3 regions of the Peribacillus sp. 05N428 genome follow, and region 2 is predicted to be linked to each of the others. Evidence: riboswitches for the same ligand, from Rfam matches in the RefSeq annotation. Region 2 holds a riboswitch; each other region holds the start of a gene.

Region 1 (7,838 bases), on a different contig from region 2:
CCAGAGAATGAACCGATATTGTTATACCAAGGCGGCGTTCAAATGGGAAGAGGGTTAGAGCAATTGGTTGATGCTGTACCGATGATCGAGGGCGGAACGGTAGTTTTTATCGGGGATGGAAGGATCAAGGATGAATTAATGAAGAAAGTAAGCGACATGAATCTGGAGCATCGTGTGAAGTTCCTGCCGAAGGTTCCGGTCGACGAGCTGCTCCATTATACAAAAAATGCGTATTTAGGTTTTCAGATATTGAATAATGTCTGCTTTAATCACTACTCCGCTTCTTCAAATAAATTGTTTGAATACATGATGAGCGGTGTGCCAGTGGTTGCCTGCAGCTTTCCTGAAATTCAAAAGGTTGTCGATACGGAAAAAATCGGTGTATGTGTCGATTCGCATGATCCAAAATCAATTGCCGAAGGTGTCAATTACTTATTGAAGCATCCTGAAAAAAGGGCGGAAATGAGCCAAAACTGCCTGAAGGCGCGACAAAAATACAATTGGAAACAAGAGAAGGAAATCTTTATCGAAATCTATCAAACAGCCTAACAAATTTGAGTGCAGCAGAAAAATAGATAGGAGTGGTTTATATGAAACTTTGTACAATCGGACTTGGTTATATCGGACTTCCAACTTCTTTAATGTTTGCGAAATACGGTGTCGATGTTGTCGGCGTGGATATCCATCCTGAAATTATTTCCAATTTGAATAGCGGCAGGCTCCATATCGAAGAACCTGGATTGGATGAGGTATTAGAAGAAGTGATTGCTTCCAATAAGTTCCGAGCTGCGTTAAGCCCGGAACATGCGGATGTTTTCATCATCGCGGTGCCTACTCCAAATAAAAAGGACATGCACCAATCCTGTGATTTAACACATGTCATGGATGCAACCTCAAACATTCTTCCTTTTATCAAAAAAGGGAATGTCATCATTATCGAATCGACGATAGCGCCAAGAAGCATGGATGATCATATTAAACCGATGATCGAGAGGACGGGCCTTACCATCGGAAAAGACATTTTCCTCGTACATTGTCCGGAACGCGTTTTACCTGGAAGGATTCTTGAAGAGTTGGTTCATAATAACCGTATCGTCGGGGGCATCACCGAAACATGCTCATATAAAGGAAGTCTTGTTTACAAAACCTTCGTTCAAGGGGAAATCATTCAGACCGATGCGAAAACGGCAGAAATGTCCAAACTGATGGAAAACACCTTCAGGGATGTCAATATCGCCCTTGCGAATGAGCTGACGAAAATCTGTTTCGAGCTGGACATCAATGTTTTGGATGTCATATCGATGGCAAACAAACACCCTCGTGTCAATATACACCAACCAGGACCAGGAGTTGGCGGCCATTGTTTAGCGGTCGATCCGTATTTCGTCGTTGCAAAGGCACCGGAGTATGCGAGAATCATTAAATTGGCGCGTGATACCAACGTATCGATGCCTTATTACATCGTTAATTCCATAAGGATGATGCTAGAGGGGATCCGGAAGCCAAAAGTAGCTGTTTTCGGTCTAGCATACAAAGGAAATGTAGATGATATTCGTGAAAGTCCCGCCATTGATGTCGTCAATATCTTGATGGGAATGGAAAACATGGATGTAGCCTTGCATGACCCGCATGTCAAATCTGGAAAGATGCCAGTCGTATCAGTGGAAGACGCTGTAAATGATGCCGACTTGATACTTATCCTGACTGACCATGATGAATTTAAACAGATGGATTATGATAAGCTATCGAAACTCATGAGCAATAAATTGATTCTGGATACACGCAATTGCATTGATGCAACTAAAACAGATGTCCCGGTGGCGAACCTGGGCAATATATATCAATACAAAACGGTGTCCATGAAAAAAGACAGGAATAAAGCGATCATCTAAAAATTTGGACAACATGGATAACGGAATAACGATTAAGGGGGCACTGACTATCACAGTGCCCCTTTTCCAATGAAAAAAAGGACCATGCAAGAAAGTGGTCCTTTCAGAACGTGGAAACGATCCAGTTTGTTTCAGTTCCGCTTCCTGTACGTCAAGCATCCTAGCAGAGTCTCGGCCAATTATTCGAGCGCAGCCGTCATATTTCGGGTTATAAGGCAGTATTCGAGCGCAGCCGCCGTATTTCGGGCTGCAAGGCAGTGAATTCGTCAGCAGATGGCATATTTCGAGCTGTATGGCAGTGAATTCGACAGTAGACGTGTATTCGGGTAAGGAGTAATTTCGACCACAGATGGCGTATTTCGAGCTGTATGGCAGTGAATTCGACAGTAGACGTGTATTCCGGGTGCAAGGCAGTAAATTCGAGCGCAGCCGCCATATTTCGGGGTGTATGGCAGTAAGTTCGAGCGAAGATGCCGTATTTCGGGTTACTTGGTACTTTATTCGACAGTAGATGAGGTATTTCCCCTTCCATGGCACTTAATAAAGTAATCCATAATCATGGTTCGGGATGTGACATTTCTTGCCGACAAACTGAAAGGACCAAGCAAGAGCTTGGTCCTTTTGTGTACAATTTATTAAGCTGTCGGGCCGCCAAGTTCTTCGATTTCACTTGGAACGCTTTTGAATTTCTTGAAGTTTGCACGGAATTGTGCGGCAAGGTCTGTTGCTGCTTCTTTATAAGCGGAAGGATCTGCCCAAGTCTTGATTGGTTGAAGCACTTCATCAGGAACACCAGGAACATGAAGCGGGATATCCAAACCGAAGATATCATCTTTGATCGTTTCGATGTTCGCTAATTCACCTTCAAGCGCCGCTTGTACCATTGCACGGGTGTAAGCAAGTTTCATACGGCTTCCAGTTCCGTATGCACCGCCAGTCCATCCTGTGTTGACAAGGTATACTTTTGCATTGTGCTCGTCAATTTTATCACCAAGCATCTCAGCATAGCGTGTAGCTGGAAGCGGTAAGAATGGTGAACCGAAGCAAGTGGAGAATGTAGCCTCCGGAGAAGTTACGCCTCTTTCAGTACCAGCCAATTTACTAGTGTATCCGCTTAGGAAGTGGAACATTGCCTGTTCTTTGGAAAGCTTGCTGATTGGAGGCAGAACGCCTGAAGCATCAGCTGTTAAGAAAATGATTGTATTTGGATGTCCTGCAATACTTGGGTTCACGATGTTATCGATCGCTTGCATTTGGTAAGCAGCACGAGTGTTTTCAGTCAATGAACTGTCATCATAGTTCGCTACACGCGTATCCGGATCAACAACAACATTTTCCAATACAGCACCAAAACGGATTGCGTCGAAAATTTGCGGTTCTTTTTCACGTGAAAGGTTGATCGTTTTCGCATAGCAGCCGCCTTCGATGTTGAATACGCCATTAGAAGACCAGCCGTGCTCGTCATCGCCAATCAATTTACGGCTAGTGTCTGCTGATAAAGTTGTTTTGCCTGTACCGGACAGTCCGAAGAATAAAGCGACGTCCCCTTCACGTCCTACGTTAGCAGAGCAATGCATTGGAAGGATTCCAGCCTCTGGAAGTAAGTAGTTCATGATCGAGAAGATCGATTTTTTCATTTCTCCTGCATATTCCGTTCCGCCGATCAGGATCGTACGGCGTTCAAAAGAAACGATGATGAACGTTTCGGATGTAGTTCCGTCCACTTCTGGGTCCGCTTTGAAGTTAGGTGCAGAAAGGATCGTGAATTCAGCTTCGTGACCTCTCAGTTCCTCTTCGTTTGGACGGATGAACAAAGTATGGGCGAAAAGGTTATGCCAAGCATATTCATTAACAACACGGATGGGAAGACGTGATGATTCGTCTGCACCAGCGAAACCTTTAAAAACAAAAATCTCTTCTTTTGCTTTTAGGTAGTCAACTACTTTATTATATAGTTTATTGAACACATCTTCGGAAATCGGTCGGTTCACGGGACCCCAATCGATTTTATCTTTAACTGATGCTTCTTCCACGATATATTTATCTTTAGGTGAACGACCGGTATATTTGCCAGTTTCAGCTTTTACCGCGCCGGTTGATGTTAAAACGCCTTCATTTCTGCTAAGTACTTTTTCGACCAATTGAGGAACTGATAGTTGAGTTTGCACATTGTTTCCTGTTAATAATTGGTGTAACTCATTAGAAACATCTACAGAATTCATATATGAGGTACCTTCCTTTGTTTGAGTTTTTAGATTACAATTAGTATAACACATTCATTTAATTAGTCTATACTATTTCTTTTAATTTGTGATTATTTTCAGCTAGCCGCATTAATCATTTTAATCCGGCAGGAACCGATTCAGGATAATCGCATATACTTTCATGAAGAAAATTTTATTTAAATAGGAAGTTAGTAAGCAATATATGTCTAATGGGAAAGTCAGGATGTCGTTCCTTTTCGATGTTCAATACTTTATTATTAATGGCAATTTACAACATTTCTATTCGTATTTTGTGTTGTAAACCCCTCTAGGACGTTGTATCAACATGTTTTTTCAAATGAACGCCATTCTGGGTGGAAATGTTCTTTTTAGAAAAGCATTGACAAATTCCAGCCAGATACGATAATATCTTAAATTGTACGGATTCTCTTATCCCGAGTTGGTGGAGGGACAGGCCCTTTGAAACCCAGCAACCTGCCATATTGAACTTGACTCCAAGATCGATCGCCGAAAATAAAGCGAAGGTCTTCAAGGAATAGTGGTGATGGTGCTAACCTGAGCAAGGTAAAAAACCCTTGAACGATAAGAGTGAAAGGATAGAAGACAGAGTTTTAAACCTTTCCTCATTTGCCAGGGAAGGTTTTTGTGTTTTTTATAAGTAATTCTGTGTCTATAGTTGAAACTAATGAGGGAAACGAGTTCCGTAAAAATCAGGCTTATGCCTACAACATACTAACTTCCAAGGAGGAAATATGATGTCAAAGAAACGTCTATTTACTTCTGAATCTGTTACAGAGGGCCATCCGGACAAAATTTGTGATCAGATTTCAGATTCCATTTTAGATGCTATCCTAGCTAAGGATGCAAATGCACGTGTTGCGTGTGAAACTAGTGTAACTACAGGTCTTGTACTTGTTGCTGGTGAAATTACAACGTCCGCTTACGTGGATATCCCGCGTATCGTTCGTGATACGGTTAAAGGAATTGGCTACACACGTGCGAAATACGGTTTCGATGCTGAAACTTGTGCCGTTTTGAGTTCCATTGATGAGCAGTCTGCCGATATCGCAGCTGGTGTCGATAAAGCATTGGAAGCTCGTGAAGGAAACATGTCAGATGAAGAAATCGATGCAATCGGTGCAGGGGACCAAGGTCTTATGTTCGGATTCGCTTGTAATGAAACAGAAGAGCTTATGCCGCTTCCGATTTCATTGGCGCATAAACTTTCATTCCGCTTGACTCAAGTTCGTAAAGATGAAACTCTTGCTTACCTACGCCCTGATGGTAAAACACAGGTAACCGTGGAATATGATGAGAATAACCGTCCTGTACGTGTAGATACAATCGTCATCTCTACACAGCATGATGCAGAAATTACGCTTGAACAAATTCAAGCCGATCTAAAAGAACATGTGATCAAAGCTGTCGTTCCAGCCGAGTTGATCGATGCAGATACTAAGTACTTCATCAACCCGACTGGCCGTTTCGTAATCGGCGGACCTCAAGGGGATGCTGGTCTTACTGGACGTAAAATCATCGTTGATACTTATGGCGGATACGCTCGTCACGGCGGCGGTGCATTCTCTGGTAAGGATGCAACTAAAGTTGACCGTTCTGCTGCATACGCTGCACGTTACGTTGCGAAAAACATCGTGGCAGCCGGCCTTGCCGACAAAGCGGAAGTTCAATTGGCATACGCAATTGGTGTGGCAGAGCCTGTATCGATCTCTATTGATACGTTCGGAACTGGTACAGTTAGCGAAGAAGTCCTTGTTGACCTAGTTCGCGCAAACTTCGACCTTCGTCCAGCTGGAATCATCAAAATGCTTGACCTTCGTCGCCCAATCTACAAACAAACAGCTGCATACGGACACTTCGGCCGTACAGATGTCGATCTTCCATGGGAACGCACGGACAAAGCAGAAACATTAAAAGCACAAGCGTAATTCATATAAAAAAAGGTGTCCCGCTATTAGCGGGGCACCTTTTTTATGGATTAACTTAGCCGTCTGCGGGAATAATTCAAGAAATCCCAAAGAAATTCAACTTTAAGGGCCATACTCGTGAGTTAGAGCGATTTACTCGTGAGTTTTGAGCAAATACTCGTGAGTTTGGAGCAAATACTCGTGAGTTTCAGCAATTTACTCGTGAATTTGGAGCAAATACTCGTGAGTTTCAGCAATTTACTCGTGAATTTGGAGCAAATACTCGTGAGTTTCAGCAATTTACTCGTGAATTTGGAGCAATACTGGTGAGTTTCAGCATTTACTCGTGAGTTTGGAGCAAATACTCGTGAGTTTCAGCAATTTACTCGTGAATTTGGAGCAATACTCGTGAATTTCAGCGATTTACTCGTGAGTTTGGAGCAAATACTCGTAAGTTAGGAGCAAATACTCGTGAATTTCAGCGATATACTCGTGAGTTGCGTTCAAATACTCGTAATTTTCAGTCAAGTGCTCGTGCATTACTTTATTCGTTCCGCCGTTTTATAGTATTGGCCTTTTTCGGCGTATTCGCGTACGATGCGTTCCATATCCTGACGATCTTCTTCGTTGATTTCGCGGATGACTTTAGCTGGACGTCCGAATGCCAACATGTTCGGTGGAATGACTTTGCCTTGGGGAACGAGACTGCCGGCACCGATGAAAGCCCCTTCGCCGATTTCGGCTTCATCAAGTACAATCGATCCCATGCCGATTAAAGCTCCTTTGCGGATTTTACAGCTATGTAATATGACCTGATGGCCAATGGTTACTTCATCCTCGATGATCAATGGATTATTTGGGCTTTGGTGCAGGATGCTGTTATCCTGTATACTGACTTTTTTTCCGATGATGGTTGGGGATACATCACCGCGAATGACGGAATTGAACCAGATTGATGTTTCGTCACCAATTTTGACATCACCTGTGACGACAGCATTTTCAGCAATATAAGCGCTTTCAGCAATTTCAGGTTCTTTGCCTTTATACGGATAAATAATCATTTTCAATCATTTCCTTTCCGAAGTGAATGTTTTTATGTATTATTTTAATATACCGTATGCAAATACACTTGGCTATTTATAATAGCAATGTACAACTTGTTAGATTTCTTTTTTGTCGAAAATCACGAATATGGTTATAATTTATATATATTATTTCAACTATCATGGATCGTACACAACAAGTGAAAAGTGAAAGGGGGATTTCGAATGTGGAAATGGGAGACAGAAGGAGACGCAAAGGGCGTCATTGTCATCATTCATGGGGCAATGGAACATCACGGACGTTATAAGTGGGTAACACAAATGTGGCTTTCAGCTGGATACCATGTCGTCATGGGCGACCTTCCTGGGCAGGGTATGACTACTCGCGCCTACCGGGGACATATCGATTCCTTTGATGAGTATTTGGACGAAGTGAAAAGCTGGATAGAAGAGGCTTATGAATATTCGTTGCCGGTCTTTTTACTTGGACACAGCATGGGCGGTTTGATTTCGATACGCCTTCTTCAGGAAGAGGAATGGGACATTGCAGGAGTGATTCTTTCTTCTCCTTGCTTGGGCCTCGTGACGAAGCCGCGGAAGTTCCTTACAATGCTCTCGCATGGTTTGAACATCGTTATGCCTCAGTTCAGGGTGGATTCCGGATTGACACCTGAAATGGCGACGAGAAGTGCGGAAATTCGTGAATCCGATAGAAACGATACATTATATATCACAAAGGTTTCGGTTCGCTGG
Region 2 (7,838 bases):
CACATCTTCATTAAAGTTCGCCATTTCAAAGGGGTTGACGCCGACCACTTTGCTTTTGACTTCCTCATATTGATCATTCAATTTATATAAGGAGCTAGTCCCATGACTAAGGACAAATATTCCTTCATCATTTTCCAGGAACTTTATCGGCATGGTTGGCGCCTTAAGCTTTTTCTTCAACTCTCCAGTTTTTGCCGAATAAATATATAGATCTTCTTCCACTTGATCCCCATCACCGTGTCCTCCGATCCATATTTCATCCTTTTCTTCCCTTAATAATGTGCCTGTGCTGGAACTATGTACGGGAAATTCGAAATCGACCTTTTTCGTTTCAAGATTTATCACTGAACATTTGGTATCACCAAAATTAATAACATACAATCGATTCGCTTGCTCTCCTTGAAGAACGGTCAAGGGGCTTTTACCAACCTTGACAATATCCTGTTCCTCCCCATCAGCATTTAAAAAATAAATGGAGTGATTCGATTGATTGACCGCCACGATGCTTTTACCATCACGTAACAACTGCATATTGACGATCCCTTTCCCAATTTCCCAACTGTTTATCAGTTTTCCTGCAGATAAAGAGTACACTTGGACTTTCTCCATCTCTTTTCCATAAAGCAGGATAGTATCTTTGTCTGCCAGGAGCAGGGCTCCGGTAAATGGTTCTGAAATATCCCATTTTGCAAAAGCATGATAGTTTTCGTCTATGAAAGTCAGTGATGTATCCTTGATATTGACAGTTGCCAGGAAAGATTGACTTTTATTGATTTTAGTAAATGCATTACCGCTATTACACCCCGTAAGCAGTACGATGGCAAGAAAAAGCACAATGCCCCACTTCATAATTTTAAGCTCCTTATTCATTAAATATCTATTTTTAAAAAATTTTAACAATGATTTGTGAAAAAAGTATGAAGCATAAAAGAATATTTGCTAACAAGCATCCGTATCACACTCGAAAAATCATAATCTTTCCAATTCAGTGATATAGGCCATTACAATCGCATTTTTCATTTCTTCCGAAAGCGAAGATTCCATCACGCGTTTAATAGAAAGGTAAAATTTCTCCAATACTGGTTTTCGGGCGCGGGGATGGGCATTTTCATCCAAAAGCTCTCGTCGGATGAGTTCCGGCAACACTTCCCTTCCCCCTCCATCGTTCACCTTACGATTGTTCCATATGCTTAAATAAGCCACCAGTAATTCTTCTTGCCTGACAGTTTCTTTCATAGTATCCCTTCCATCCATTACTAATTTATACATATTAATGTTCAAGTTTGTAAAGACTATCTTCATAATAAGATATCATGCTTTTTAAAATCCAAAAAAGGAGTGAGTACAATGTCTCAAGTATACCGCTGTCCGAATTGCCGGACAAATAAATCTCGCTTCAATCTCATTCAGCAAGTAGCAACACCCATTAAAAAGGATCCCCAATCCGGTGAGATTGTTGAACAATATTCGAACGACTCCCTTCTGCCATTCCATCTAGCATATAATGGTCCTGAAGTTCGGGTTCAGTGTGCTGCCTGCGGATTGATAGAAGACGAAAAGACATTTGCCGCCTTTGGAATGCAACAATAAAAATGGTCAGACCCCTATGTGGGTCTGACCATTTTCTCAATCATTTCCTACTGACATCTTAGCCCGGTCTATGGCAATTGGAATGGCTTTTCCATCCTCATATCCTTCATCCAATAATGCATTTGCGATTTCTATAGCCTTTTCCCTAACATCTTTATCTAGATTCTTCATCGAGTTTGGGTAATCGTTCTTATTCCATGGCACTAATACCGCCTCCTTAATAAGAAAGTCTTCTTTTCATGTTTCCCTTCTTTAATGGGCGGTAAACGTTTATCGGGCCGCTTTCGCTTCCAAAGCTTTCAACTGACCGATCAACATTTCCTTTTCCAACTTTTCCCCGATCATGACGATATTCAATGGCATTTTCATCATTTCATTCATATACATCGGCATTCCGTAAGAGTATTGGAATAAATGCGGGTATTGTGAATGTGTAAAGGAAATATATCCTTTCATTCGATAGACCGTTTCCGGCAGAGCCCTAAGCCACTCTTCAAAGTCGGTTTGTGCCACAGCACCTTCAAATGTATGAACGATTGCAGTTAAGTGCAAATGGTCATGTACATCAAGCTTTTGATGTCCATTATGCCTTTTTCTTTGCATTTGCTGCAATGATGCCAAGGAAACGGCTGCATACTCCGTCAATAAACATACAGCATCCGTATTCAGCGCCTGTATCGTATATATTAGCTGTGCGGCCTTCATCTCACTTACCATATCCGCTTTATTCAATAAAATGAAATCGGCATGATGGATTTGCTCTGCAAGCAGCTGTCGAAGCTGCGGAGACAGTTCCTCCCGATCGCGCCACCTTAATAAATCGACGACCGTGATGATCCCTTTATATTCCAGCTTTTTGGCGAAAATCGGCGACATGATGCCATCCAATACTTCAACTGGATGAGCTGCACCCGTCGTTTCAATATAAACCGCATCCAGTTCATTTTCGGTTAGTAACTCATGAAGCTGAACCTCCAGTTTATCTTGAATTGTGCAGCAAATGCACCCGTCAAACAACTCCTTCAGAGGCACTCCATCACCAATGAGTCCGCTGTCAACCGATACACTGCCGAGCTCATTTAAAAGCACTGCCACTTTTCTGCCCGCTTCACTTTCCTGTTTTAAAATATTTCGAAGAAGCGTCGTTTTCCCGCTGCCGAGAAAGCCGCCCAATATGTACACTTCGGTCGTTTTCATTCTTATCTGCTCCTAAATCCGGTTAAATTCGATTCCGTTAAATTTTATCATAATTAGCTTACTAAAGCACTTGCCGGATTCACATAAAAAAACCAGCCCGTAAGCTGGTTTTTCAACATTGATTCATGCTTGAACTTCGTCTTTTTCGTAAATCGGCACCCATCCCGCAGCTGTTACGAAAATCCGGACAGCAACAGTTTTCCTATCTTCCGCGAGCGTGAAATAATGTCTTGTTGATTCTGGTACACTAATAAGATCTCCTGGATTAAGCCGTACATCAAACCACTGTTTATCATTGCCTTCAATGGCAAAGATACTCGTTCCGCCTGCTATGAAACGCACTTCATCATCTTCGTGATGGTGTTCCTGCTTAAAGTTTTCAAGCATTTGATCCAAGTTCGGGTTTGCATCGGATAATGTGATGATATCATGGGCTTTATAGCCTCTTCTTTCAGAGATTTCCGCTATCTCTGACTGGAATGTTACAAGGATTTCCTCCTTGTCAGCATCTGTTAAATCGTATTTTTCCACAAGATGGGCAGGTAATTTAGAAATGTCCCATTGCTCATAAATAACCCCTTGTGTTTCTAAAAAACCTTTTACCTGTTCACCGTTTTCAATAACCTCGTTTGTTTCATGGAATCTGATCGTTGCCATCATTCATTCCTCCTCTATGAGTATTTATCTTATAGAACCTGCAAACGCCTTTTGTTGATTAAGCAACAGTTGATATTGAAATAAAAATTCGCAAGCTTCAAGTATTCTTTTTGCTTCGAATCCGCTTTTGCCCCAAACCGTAATGCCATGATTGCGTATCAGCACAGCGCCAGAGTCTCCTTCGACATGCGGCTTGAACTTATCGGATAGCAGCGGAATGTCAGCGTGATTATATATGATTGGAATCCGAAGCTCCGAATCTTCATCCCACCGACCGGTCGCTTTAATGATTTCATGATTACGAAAGGAAACTTGGCCTTCATCTCCATACAATTCCGATATCACATTATTTTCAACTGTATGGACATGAAGTACACAGTTCGCATTGGTTTTTCGGTAAATGTCTGTATGAAGTAAAGTTTCGGCCGATGGTCTTAGGTTCGTTTCTTCAACTGGTTTTCCTTTTAAATCCACCAGTAAAAAGTCCGAATCCGATTGCTTCCTTTTATCCTTACCGCTTGCGGTAATATAAAAGAAAGGGCTTTTGGGTTCGCGGATGGACAAATTCCCGCTAGTTCCCATAAACCAATCCCTTTCGGCCAGTTCAGCTTTAATATCTGCCAACTCCTGCCATTCTTTAGAATGAGTGTTCACGCTTTAACCACCTCCTGCTGCTTTATAATGTCAATTACATCAAAAAATGTTTCGAATCCTTGATGTGGAATTCCTTCCCTATCGCATTTTTCAAGCAGTATGTCACGGGCTATGACAAAATCGGCCTGTTTTGCCGCTTCAAAATCCGTCACTGAATCTCCAATAACGAGTTTAAAATCTTCCGGGCCCGTAATTTTCCTCATAATGGATGGCTTGCAGCAACCGCAATCATTATTACATTGATCATCACAAGCATGTGGCCACTCAATATAAATCTTTTCCTTATCAAAAAATGCATGGTTGCAATACACGGACTCTGTTGGCAAGATATCATTCAAAAGGGGTGCAATGAAAAAATCCATGCCCCCGCTTACAATATATAAAGGGATATTGGCTTGTTTCGTATACTCAACGAATTCATAAAACCCCGGACGAATGCCGGCCGTTTTTCTTACATATTGGATGATGTCATCCTTCAAGCCACTATCAAGCAGGGAAAACATATCCCCAACTCCTGAAGATATACTGATTTTTTGCTGAAGGACACCGTCTTTCAACGCTTCCCATTCCGGAGGCGCAAATTTCTTCATAATTGAAATGATATTATCTGTGTTGGTGATCGTTCCGTCAAAATCACAAAAGATGATCGGTTTCATTATTTCTTATAGGCCTCCCCACAACACAAGAGCTTTTTTTAGGGTTTCTTCCTCAGCCGCCGCTTCAGAAAGTTCCTTTCCTGCCAGAACGGCTTCCACAGCAGAACGGAAAGCCTTGGCACCGCCCTCTGCTCCGTCAGGGTGCCCGTGAATTCCGCCTCCGGCATTAATCACACTATCAAGCCCGAAATCCTTGATCAGGTCCGGAACCATGCCCGGATGAATGCCTGCAGAAGGAACAGGGAAGGCTTTTTTCCATGAAAGTTCATCTTTTGTCAGAGCTTCAGCAATCGCTAAGGTCTCCGTTTTTTCAAGTGCGACATTTCCATAAGGAGAAGGGAATAAAGATAAATCCGCGCCTGATAACCTTACTAATTTACCAAGCAATAATGGATAGCCGATACCATAAAATGATGAAGATGCCAATGCCCCGCTATATGCGGGGTGCGCCATGATCGGCAGCTTGATACGATCATGTTCACTCAAGGCCTGCAATACATCCAAACCATATGTATGAACGTTGAACAATAAAGCATCTGCCCCTGCTTCAGCCGCTTGCTCTGCCTTATCCAATAATTCAAAAGTTTTCCCTGATAGATTGACAGCATATAAAGTACGGTGGCCAGTGGTTTCATAGACTTCATTCAATATTCTTTTTCCCGTTTTTATTCTATCGAAAAATGGAGTCAGTTCCTGGTCGAAGAGGATCTCATCATCCTTAACCAGGTCGACACCTCCCAATGCTTGTTGCCTCAGTTGCTCATTATGAAATGTTAGGTCTCTTCCCAATACACCTTTAAAAATGCTCATCACCAAGGGCCGGTTAAATACGCCAAGCTTTTCCCTTATGCCTTCAATGCCAAATTGCGGCCCGGGAAAGGCTTTTTGAATATCACCGACAAAATCCAAGTCGATAAGTTTTATTTCACCGTCCAATGAGAGTTTGCCGAAGACCGTCGTAAGGATTGCAGGTAAATCATTGGAGAAATTCCTTGCCGGATAGGCAATTTTAATCAGCGAACGGTATACTTTCCGATTAAAGTAGCTGTTTGCCCTCTCTTCTTCAGAGAGGGGTGTCACCGATACGACGCGTCCCTTATGTTTTTCCAGTTGTTTCTGTACCAAATGTGGCAAGTCCGTCCATGTCCCGACAGTCAGACCCAAGGCAATGCTCTCTGCTTTTTTCTCATGATTTCCATTAAAGTCATGAATTAAATAAGTAGCGACTATCTCGCTCATCTGATCACTCCTATAACACGTTAGTAAACTCTCGATGTCATTATTGGCCTGAGATGGTCTCAAAATGGCAAAAGCCCCTTCATAAAGAAGAGGCTTTAAAAAGCCATCTTCTTATCTCCCAGCCATCGGCTGCAAGAATTAGCACCGTGCCTTGTGGATTTCAAAAAAATCCGGCGGAAGGATTCCGCCCCATTTTACAATGGAATTACGGTCGGTTGCTGGGCTTCATCGGGCTAGTCCCTCCACCTGCTCAAAATAAGAAAACGCTGATATATAAGTTGCATCCAAGTATCGAAAGATTAAGAATTTATTTTGTATTCTGACAGGTAATTCCTACTTTGTCAATAAGTTTTAACTATTTAAAGGTGAATCATATTGCATTAAAATAAGTTTAATGTACGTATTCGTTCCACAGCCTCTTGCAGCCGTTCTTCCGAAGTCAGTAGCCCTACCCTGACATAACCTTCGCCAAATTCACCGAACCCATTCCCTGCGGCAACAGCTACATGGGCATGCGTTAATAAATAGTCCGCAAAACTCTCGGACGTAAAACCTTCAGGTACTTTGAGCCAGGCAAAAAACGATGCCGCTGGAGCTTTGACATCCCAGCCGATGGCCCTCAATCCCTCAATGAAAACATTCCTTCGCCCCTCGTACATCTGCACTAACTTCTCTACACAGGTCTGTGAGTCAAGCAAAGCGCTTGCCGCAGCTTCTTGTATCGCCGGGAAAAGACTCACATAAAGATGGTCTTGTAATAGTTCAAGAGCTTCTATTACACTCTTATTGCCCACTGCGAAGCCGACTCTCCACCCTGCCATATTGTATGTTTTCGATAGAGTGTATATTTCAACTCCTACATCCTTCGCTCCCTCCGCCTGGAGAAAACTTATCGGTTTTTTTCCGTCGAATCCTATCGCCCCATAGGCGAAATCATGGACCACACATATTGAATGTTCTTTTGCAAAGGAGACGGTTTCATCAAAGAAACTTTCAGTTGCAGAAGCGCCTGTGGGATTATTCGGATAATTCAAGAACATCATTTTGGCTTTATCAAGAACTTCTTTATGTATGTCATCGTATTTCGGAAGAAAATCATTTTCTTCTGTCAAGGGCATCAGTTCGGTCTTTGCCTGGGCTAAAACAACACCGGAAAGATAATCCGGATAGCCGGGATCTGGAACAAGGATCGTATCACCTGGATTCAATAAACACTGCGGAAGTTCGACAAGACCTGCCTTGCCCCCGAAGAGAATCGCCACTTCACTTTTCGGATCCAGCTTGACACCGTATTCTCGTTCATAAAAGACGGCAGCAGCATCTTTTAAATATTGATGTCCCCGGAATGGCGAATATTTATGATTAATCGTTTTTTCAGCAGCAGACTGCAAACTTTTGACGATATGTTCCGGCGTCGGCTGATCAGGGTTTCCCTGGCCTAAATTAATGACATCATGTCCTTGCTCCGTGATTGCATTGACTTTTGCGACCAGTGAAGCAAAAAACTGCTTGGGCAGGTCCTGAAGCAGTCCGGATTTTTCGAATTGCACCATTTATACACCTTCTCTGAAATTTCTTGAAATTCTAGTCACAAATGATATATGTTTATCGTAGTCTTGTAAAGCATTTTTTACGTGTGGGGGTTTTAAACGATGAAGTGGAAAATAGCTTGTATTCAAATGGATATAGCCTTCGGGCAACCGGATATCAATTTTCAGGTTGCAGAACAATGGATGGAAAAAGCAGCTCGGTCCGAACCCGATATCGTCATATTACCAGAGCTTTGGACAACCGGATACGACTTGACCAGGCTGAATGAGATTGCTGATCAAGAGGCAGAAAAAA
Region 3 (7,838 bases), on a different contig from region 2:
GAAACCCAGGATGCTTTCTATGATTATCTCGGCAAATACGGAATGCGATGTACTGGAGAAATCGATATTACTAAGACTCGTTGGAGCGAAAAACCAACTACACTTGTCCCCGTGATTCTTAGTAATATCAAAAACTTTGAGCCTAATGCTAGCAATCGGAAATTTGAGCAAGGGCGACAGGAAGCTTTGAAAAAAGAACAAGAGATATTAGATCGATTGAAGCAATTACCGGATGGTGAACAAAAAGCCAAAGAAACAAAACGAATGATCAGCCTAATCCGGAATTTCATCGGTTATCGGGAATATCCAAAATACGGCATGGTTAACCGCTACTTCATTTATAAGCAGGCTTTACTCAAGGAAGCCGAACAACTCGTACAAACCAACGTTATTCATGAAAAAGAAGATATATATTATCTCACTTTTGAAGAACTTCAAGAAGTCGTACGCACAAATAAACTAGATTACCAGATGATCAGCAAACGAAAAGACGAGTACAAATTATATGAAAAACTTACTCCACCACGTGTTATCACGTCTGATGGTGAAATCATTGTAGGGGAGTATAAACGAGGAAATCTCATGGCCGAAGCTATTGTAGGTCTACCGGTTTCTTCCGGAGTTATAGAGGGCAGAGCACGTGTCATCTTAAACATGGAAGATGCAAATCTAGAAGATGGAGATATACTGGTTACAACCTTCACCGATCCTAGCTGGACACCATTATTTGTATCCATAAAAGGACTCGTCACCGAAGTTGGCGGGCTGATGACCCACGGAGCAGTCATCGCACGTGAATATGGCTTACCTGCTGTTGTCGGTGTGGTAAATGCCACCAAGCTGATAAAAGATGGGCAACGTATTCGAGTAAATGGAACAGAAGGTTATATAGAAATACTTTCGAATTAGGAGAATCAGTGAAATCATGATACTTTGCGGTTTATGGCAAAGCCCCTTGTCACTAGGTCATATAAGGGGGCAGTAACTGAAAATTGATACTAAAGTTTAGTAAGAATATCTTAAGATCGAGCCTTCTGTTAAATGTTGATTTTATATGATGCCAAAGCCCAATTTCTCGCTTACAACACCGAGAAATTGGGCTTTTTGTGGATTTTATTTATAGGCAAAATCGATTATCTCTTGCTAAATCTACTGGCTTGAGCAGCAATGTCAAACGGATAAGAGGAAGATATTCTCCAACAGATATCTCTGTCAATATCATAAATGTACGCTGAAAGCGGCTATACCTTCTATAGAAATATTAATTTTTTGTATTGGTAATTATACATTATCTCCATTATAATTTTTAAGAAAGATATTTCGGAATTTTTAAAATAAAGGAGAAATTATGTATACTCATCCGACTTTAAAATATTGGAATGGAAGAATTGATTCCCAAACTAACCTAGATAGCTTCAGATACCACCAAAGAGTGCGCTTGGCACCAATTTCAGAATTAGCCACCTCTTCCAATGCATCACGAACTTTTGGACTCATTGGCTTTAAATGTGATGAAGGAGTCAGAAGGAATAAAGGCAGGGTTGGTGCTGCCGTGGGTCCTGATCATATTAGGCAGTCGTTGGCAAAATTACCCTGTCATTTACCTTCCCAAACCGAGCTGGTGGATGCTGGCGATGTAATATGTGAAAGTACAGATATGGAAGCCGCCCAATCTCAACTGGGATCAGCTGTTGCCCGGATTTTGGAGAGTAAAGCGATTCCTATCATACTTGGGGGAGGTCACGAAACCCTGTATGGCCATTATCTTGGGATTAGGAAATCCATTGGACCAAAAGCTAGACTAGGGATTATTAATATTGACGCTCACTTTGATATGAGACCTTATGAAAATGAAACTTCATCTGGAACGATGTTTAAGCAGATTTTGGACGAAGATCAAAGTTGTGGCTATTTATGTGTCGGAATTCAGAAGCAGGGGAATACGAAGGCACTGTTTGAAACTGCAGAGAGGAGTAAGGTCGACTACATATTGGAAGAAGATTTGTCATTATACGAAATGGATGAAACGAAGCGGAGGATAAATGAATTCGCTAAGGAAAATGACTATATCATGCTTACATTATGTACGGATGTTATTGATTCAGCCTACGCACCTGGGGTAAGTGCACCATCGCCGTTTGGACTGGATCCGAAATTGGTCCGTGCCATTATTAGGCATATCGTATCGAATGAAAAGATCCTCTCATTTGATATCTCTGAAGTAAACCCTGCATTGGACGAAAATAATAAGACCGTTACATTGGCAGGGCATTTAATAAATGAGGTTTTGCTGCATTTTAAATAATGGACATGCGATGGCCGCAACTTCAATTCGGTCTTCCCGGAAAGAGCGCTTTTTTTCGTATCGACTGTTGGGGCTTTCCTTAATGTTATCTTCAGTATTGAAGCGAAAAACCTTTAAAGCGCCCAGACTGTCCATGAATCATTCATGGACAGTTTTTTACGCCTCCTTCACAAGGAATCATGGTCACAGGCATTGCTTCGTTCGACTAACCATTTAAAATATAAAGGCATGTGGATTTTCCATGACTCTGCTAAGTTCAATACTGATACTTGTGGGTTTTTGGTTTATAATAACAACCATCTAGCCTTTTGAGGAGGGATTCCATGAATGAATATAAAGTAACGGTCAGGAATGGCAGTACCTTAATTTTGTCGGAAATCATTAAAGCTGAAGATGAAAGAGAAGTCCTTGGCACTCTTTTGATTTCCAGCGAATTATTTAATCAACCATTTACTGATATCAGGATTTTAGAACGCTGATTTGTGGCTGCCCGTTCCATTTGATACACTGTAATAAATCTTAATACGGTGGCGATATTATGTGTGGACGTTTCACTCTTTTCACTGACATAGAAGAAATAAAAGAACGGTTTGATATTCGAGGGTCATTTGATGAGGAATACCAATTCAGCTACAATATTGCTCCCTCCCAATCCGTGCTCTCCGTCATTAATGACGGGGTAAGGAACCGGCTTGGATATCTTCGGTGGGGACTCATTCCTTTCTGGGCAAAAGACGAAAAAGCGGGCTACAAAATGATCAATGCCAGAGCGGAAACCATTGCTGAGAAAGCAAGCTTCAGGAATGCGTATAAGAAGAAGAGATGCTTGATAATCGCTGACTCTTTTTATGAATGGAAGAAGACACCAGAAAGAAAAATACCGATGCGAATAAAACTGAAGAATCATGCTCCATTTGGAATGGCCGGTCTCTGGGAATCCTGGAAATCTCCTGAAGGCATCAGCATCTATTCGTGCTCCGTTATAACAACCGTGCCAAATGAGCTAATGACCAGCATTCATGACCGCATGCCTGTCATCCTAAAGCCAGAAGATGAAAAAGATTGGTTGAATCCTTCCATTAATGATCCTGCATATCTGCAACAGTATTTAAAGTCATTCGATTCGGAACAGATGGAAGCATTTGAAGTATCGACAGATGTAAACTCGACTAAAAATAATACACCTAACCTAATCCAACAAATTTGCTGAGAGTTCATTAGACCTCTCAGAATGTAGACAACTTGATGAAAATCGAGTTTGTCTACATTTTTTTTATGGTTTGTACAATTTGACGTTGCCTCCAGGCACTCGCTTTTTCCGCAGAAGTCTCGTACACCCGCTCCAATCAACTTAGATTCTCTTTATGAACAGTAAGGAGTGCATGTGAAACACTTTAAAAATTAACCCTTGCGAAAATAGACAAAATGCTGTACTGTTATATTTGCTTTTCAAAACGACTTTCGATGTCACGAACTCAGGCAAGTTTCTAGCGTGGCACTTTTCTGGCAGTCATCGTAATTTTAGATAAATTATATAATGTAATCTTCTTATCAAGAGAGACGGAGGGACTGGCCCGAAGATGTCTCGGCAGCGGACTTAAATGGAGTGCTGTGCCAAATCCAGCAGGCTGATTTTCGCCTGAAAGATAAGGAGGGTGTTTTTTATAAATTAAAAGACCTCTTCTTGTTGTTAAATAGAAGGGGTCTTTTTTATGCCAGTTTTTTGCTACAGCTCCATGACTGGATAATCAGGTAGGTTCAAATTGGAGTTATTTGCGAAAACTGTTAATAGAATAGAGCTGTGACACATGTCGCGGGAAAAATAAAAAGAGGTGTACATCATGAGTGCAAACAATAAAGGGAATCCATGGGCATTGATCCCATTTGTCGTATTTTTAATTTTATTTATTGGATCCGGAATCATCACTAAAGATTTTTATTCATTTCCGGTGATTGTAGCGATATCCATTGCATCGGCAGCTGCATTGGCGATGAATCGGAAAGAGACATTCAATGAAAAGGTTGATATCTTCTGTAAAGGTGCCGGTGACGCCAATATTATGTTAATGGTAATCATTTTCCTTTTAGCCGGAGCTTTTTCCGAAGTTGCCAATGGTATGGGGGCAGTTGAATCAACAGTGAATCTTGCCTTAGCTGTTTTTCCCCAAAATCTATTAATGGTAGGAATTTTCATCATCGCTTGTTTTATTTCACTATCCATGGGGACAAGCATGGGAACGATTGTTGCCCTGGCACCTATCGGGGTTGGAATTAGTGAGCAAACAGATATTTCGCTTGCCCTTTCAATGGCGGCCGTTATTGGTGGTGCGATGTTTGGGGATAACCTTTCATTCATTTCAGATACGACAATCGCTGCTGTTCGAACTCAGGGAACGAAAATGAAGGATAAGTTTAAAGTGAATTTTTTCATCGTTTTACCTGCAGCCATCATCACATGTGCCATCCTAGGCATTTTAACGATGGGTGAACAAGCTGACATTTCCCAACAGTCTTATGATTGGGTGAAGATTCTTCCGTATCTTTGCGTATTGGTCACTGCATTGGCAGGAGTCAATGTGTTCTTGGTCCTTTCCATCGGAATCGTATTTGCCGGAATCATCGGCTTGGCTGATGGTAGTTATCAACCGTTGGGTGTCATTCAAAAAATCGGAGAAGGAATGGCGGGAATGTATGAAATCTCCTTCCTTGCCATTTTAATTGCAGGTATGGTTGCTGTAATCAAACATAATGGCGGCATCGATTATCTACTCCACCTTGTGACACGAAATAGCAAATCAAAAAAAGGGGCGGAATTCAGCATTGCGGGGCTTGTTGGTTTAACGAACCTTTCAACGGCAAATAACACGATTTCGATTATCATTGCCGGGCCACTTGCCAAAAATATTTCTGAAAAGTATGGGATTGATCCGCGGAAATCGGCGAGCGTCCTTGACATTTTTGCATGTTGTATCCAAGGGTTGATCCCATATGGAGCACAACTGCTTGTTGCAGCAGGGGTAGCAAAAATTTCTCCGTTAAGCATCTTGCCGTATTCATATTACCCAATCCTGATTGGACTTTGTGGCGTCCTTGCCATCCTGATTGGTTTTCCACGGTTGCAGCCGGGAAATGATGGATCGAAGAACTAAAAGTTAAAACAAACCCCTAAAATTTCATTGAGTTTGTCTACAGTCTGAACACCCTGAATCATTGGATGCAGGGTGTTTTCTGTATGGTAAATACATAAACATAATAAAGTTTTCTCGCACTTATATAGTATCAATCATTTTTCAATTTTTCTGCTTAATTCCGGTCCAAATTAATGATGGTTGTGTGTGAGACAACTGTCATGAATAGAGGACAACACCAACTAAACCGGAAAGAATAATTACATAGGCTGGATGCCAGCGTAATTTCATTAGGGCAAATAACGATAAACCAAAAACGAGTAATAAGCTTATCGTATGCCATGAAAAGTTCACGGCTATCATATGATTGGAAAGTGCTAAACTGATCGCTGCAAAGATGATCAAACTAGTGACAATCGGTCTTAATCCATAAAACATGGATTGAACAACTGGATAATGATTCAATTTGCTGAAAAATGTGGCTATAACGGTTACGAATATAATGGCAGGAAGCAAGATTCCTAGAGCAGATGATATGGCTCCTGCTAACCCAGCAGTCGAATAGCCAACAAGAATGGCACTATTGGCGGTGACAGGCCCTGGGGACATTCCGGAAATGGCGATTATATCGGTGAATTCCTGCGTTGTCATCCATCCATGCTGTGAGACTTCCGATTCTATTACGGGAATCATGGCGTATCCGCCTCCGAAAGATACAAAGCCGATAATAAAGAAGGTGCTAAACAACTCCCACAATTCCATCATTCCATCACATGCTTTCTTAAAAATTAGTTAGACCCTATTTTGATTCACCTATATGCCAGCACCCATGAACGGTTCGAAATCATTTTCTTCTATTTTCCTATCCTTTTTGTCCATTTTGACATCGTAACCTAATTTTCTCTTAATGGAGATGGTCACAATACCCGCTAGAGCTCCCGCTAATATAACCATCACAGGGTGAAGAAAGAAGAGGACAGGAATTCCTACTATTAAAATACAGAAAGTTGATTTGTCTACAACTGCCGATTTTCCTATCTTGATAGCCGCATATGCAATGATGGCTACTATGGAAACTCTGATCGATATGAATGCAGATTCTACCTTCGGATTATCCTGAATGAAAAAATACACAATGCCCAGGAGCAGAACAATAAAAAAGGTAGGTAATGAAACACCGATCATGGCTGCCATTGCCCCCTTCATTCCGGCAATTCGATGGCCGATAAAGGTGGCGGAGTTAATGGCGACAGCTCCCGGTACGGACTGAGATAAAGCAAAAACATCCGTAACTTCTTCGCTTTTCATCCATTTTCTCTTTTCGACCACTTCATTTTCGATTAAAGGGATCATCGCAAACCCGCCTCCGAATGTGACAGGTGCTATTTTAAAAAAGGTCCAAAATAATTGGAATAGAGTTTTCCATTGTCCTTTCATTGACATCAGTCACTTCCTTTGCATGCTTTGTTTAATTCTTATCATTAACATATCAAAGAAAAAGGGCTGGGTAAATTGCAACAAAATCATCGGGTATAACAAAACGTTATACCCAGAAGATTCATCCGTTTTATAAAGAATGCCGCCAATAATTGAATAGCCTTAGAATGTATCTCACTATTTTCATTTCACCATTTACCTAATGATGCTATCATTTTAATAAACTATCTAAAAACATGGAGGTCGTTTTCTTGAAATTGGAAAATCTGAAAATGTTTTGTTTAGTGGTGGATGAAGGAAGTATAAGCCAGGCAGCGAGGTTAAGTTTCCTATCTCAGCCCGCTGTAACACGGCAGATCCATCAACTGGAAAATTATTATAACACTTTGTTATTCGACCGTGAGGAAGGAAGGCTGAGAGTTACAGAAGCAGGAAAGCTGTTATACCCTTTTGCTAAAGCCATAGTAAATGACTTCAACCATTCAAAAGAAGTGATTCAGCAATCGACGGGTAAATACAATGCAAATCTCATTGTAGGGGCTTCCTTGACTATCGGAGAGTATTTGTTGCCTAGCTTGCTTGGGAGATTCAAAAAACAACAGCCAGAAATAAAAGTGACATTGACGATAAAAAATACGCCCCGGGTTTTGGAGGATCTTTCAAACGATGTCATTGATTTGGCCTTGGTGGAAGGACTTGTGGAAAACACAGATTTTATTGTAGACAAGTTCGCCGAAGACGAATTGATATTGGTATGTCCATCCGACCACCCATGGAAAGAAAGAAAAGAAATTCAGCTAGAGGAATTGGGAAATGAAAGGATGATTTGGCGTGAATCCATTTCCGGAACACGGCTTATCGTAGAAAATATGCTAAGGGAGCATGGGATTTTAGAAAAAATTGAAAGCTACATGGAGATTGGCAGTACACAAGCGATAAAAAGTGCGGTTGAAGCTGGACTTGGAATC

The links. A riboswitch is a leader RNA that binds a small molecule or an ion and turns the genes downstream of it on or off. The one in region 2 is predicted to bind S-adenosylmethionine.
Region 1: it holds a riboswitch for S-adenosylmethionine, as region 2 does, so the genes downstream of both, metK (methionine adenosyltransferase) here and mtnW (2,3-diketo-5-methylthiopentyl-1-phosphate enolase) in region 2, are expected to answer to the same signal.
Region 3: it holds a riboswitch for S-adenosylmethionine, as region 2 does, so the genes downstream of both, AC1DIV_RS00745 (Na+/H+ antiporter NhaC family protein) here and mtnW (2,3-diketo-5-methylthiopentyl-1-phosphate enolase) in region 2, are expected to answer to the same signal.

Annotation. Positions count from the first base shown of each region.
Region 1 covers NZ_JBFTMS010000042.1:30,071-37,908, forward strand. Annotated here, with positions in the region: gene AC1DIV_RS24900 (glycosyltransferase) at 1-549, shown strand, start outside; gene AC1DIV_RS24905 (nucleotide sugar dehydrogenase) at 591-1,892, shown strand; gene pckA (phosphoenolpyruvate carboxykinase (ATP)) at 2,528-4,114, opposite strand; SAM riboswitch class I at 4,544-4,706, shown strand; gene metK (methionine adenosyltransferase) at 4,870-6,063, shown strand; gene AC1DIV_RS24920 (gamma carbonic anhydrase) at 6,582-7,100, opposite strand; gene AC1DIV_RS24925 (alpha/beta hydrolase) at 7,311-7,838, shown strand, end outside.
Region 2 covers NZ_JBFTMS010000019.1:33,821-41,658, reverse strand. Annotated here, with positions in the region: gene AC1DIV_RS17570 (YncE family protein) at 1-849, opposite strand, end outside; gene AC1DIV_RS17565 (hypothetical protein) at 970-1,236, opposite strand; gene AC1DIV_RS17560 (hypothetical protein) at 1,348-1,590, shown strand; partial or broken gene AC1DIV_RS17555 (DUF2188 domain-containing protein) at 1,648-1,794, opposite strand; gene AC1DIV_RS17550 (CobW family GTP-binding protein) at 1,861-2,787, opposite strand; gene AC1DIV_RS17545 (cupin domain-containing protein) at 2,911-3,444, opposite strand; gene AC1DIV_RS17540 (methylthioribulose 1-phosphate dehydratase) at 3,469-4,098, opposite strand; gene AC1DIV_RS17535 (2-hydroxy-3-keto-5-methylthiopentenyl-1-phosphate phosphatase) at 4,095-4,754, opposite strand; gene mtnW (2,3-diketo-5-methylthiopentyl-1-phosphate enolase) at 4,761-5,993, opposite strand; SAM riboswitch class I at 6,102-6,255, opposite strand; gene AC1DIV_RS17525 (aminotransferase class I/II-fold pyridoxal phosphate-dependent enzyme) at 6,374-7,546, opposite strand; gene AC1DIV_RS17520 (carbon-nitrogen family hydrolase) at 7,646-7,838, shown strand, end outside.
Region 3 covers NZ_JBFTMS010000001.1:169,723-177,560, forward strand. Annotated here, with positions in the region: gene ppsA (phosphoenolpyruvate synthase) at 1-909, shown strand, start outside; gene hutG (formimidoylglutamase) at 1,349-2,305, shown strand; gene AC1DIV_RS00735 (hypothetical protein) at 2,629-2,784, shown strand; gene AC1DIV_RS00740 (SOS response-associated peptidase) at 2,844-3,515, shown strand; SAM riboswitch class I at 3,851-3,958, shown strand; gene AC1DIV_RS00745 (Na+/H+ antiporter NhaC family protein) at 4,147-5,454, shown strand; gene AC1DIV_RS00750 (chromate transporter) at 5,653-6,198, opposite strand; gene AC1DIV_RS00755 (chromate transporter) at 6,247-6,876, opposite strand; gene AC1DIV_RS00760 (LysR family transcriptional regulator) at 7,122-7,838, shown strand, end outside.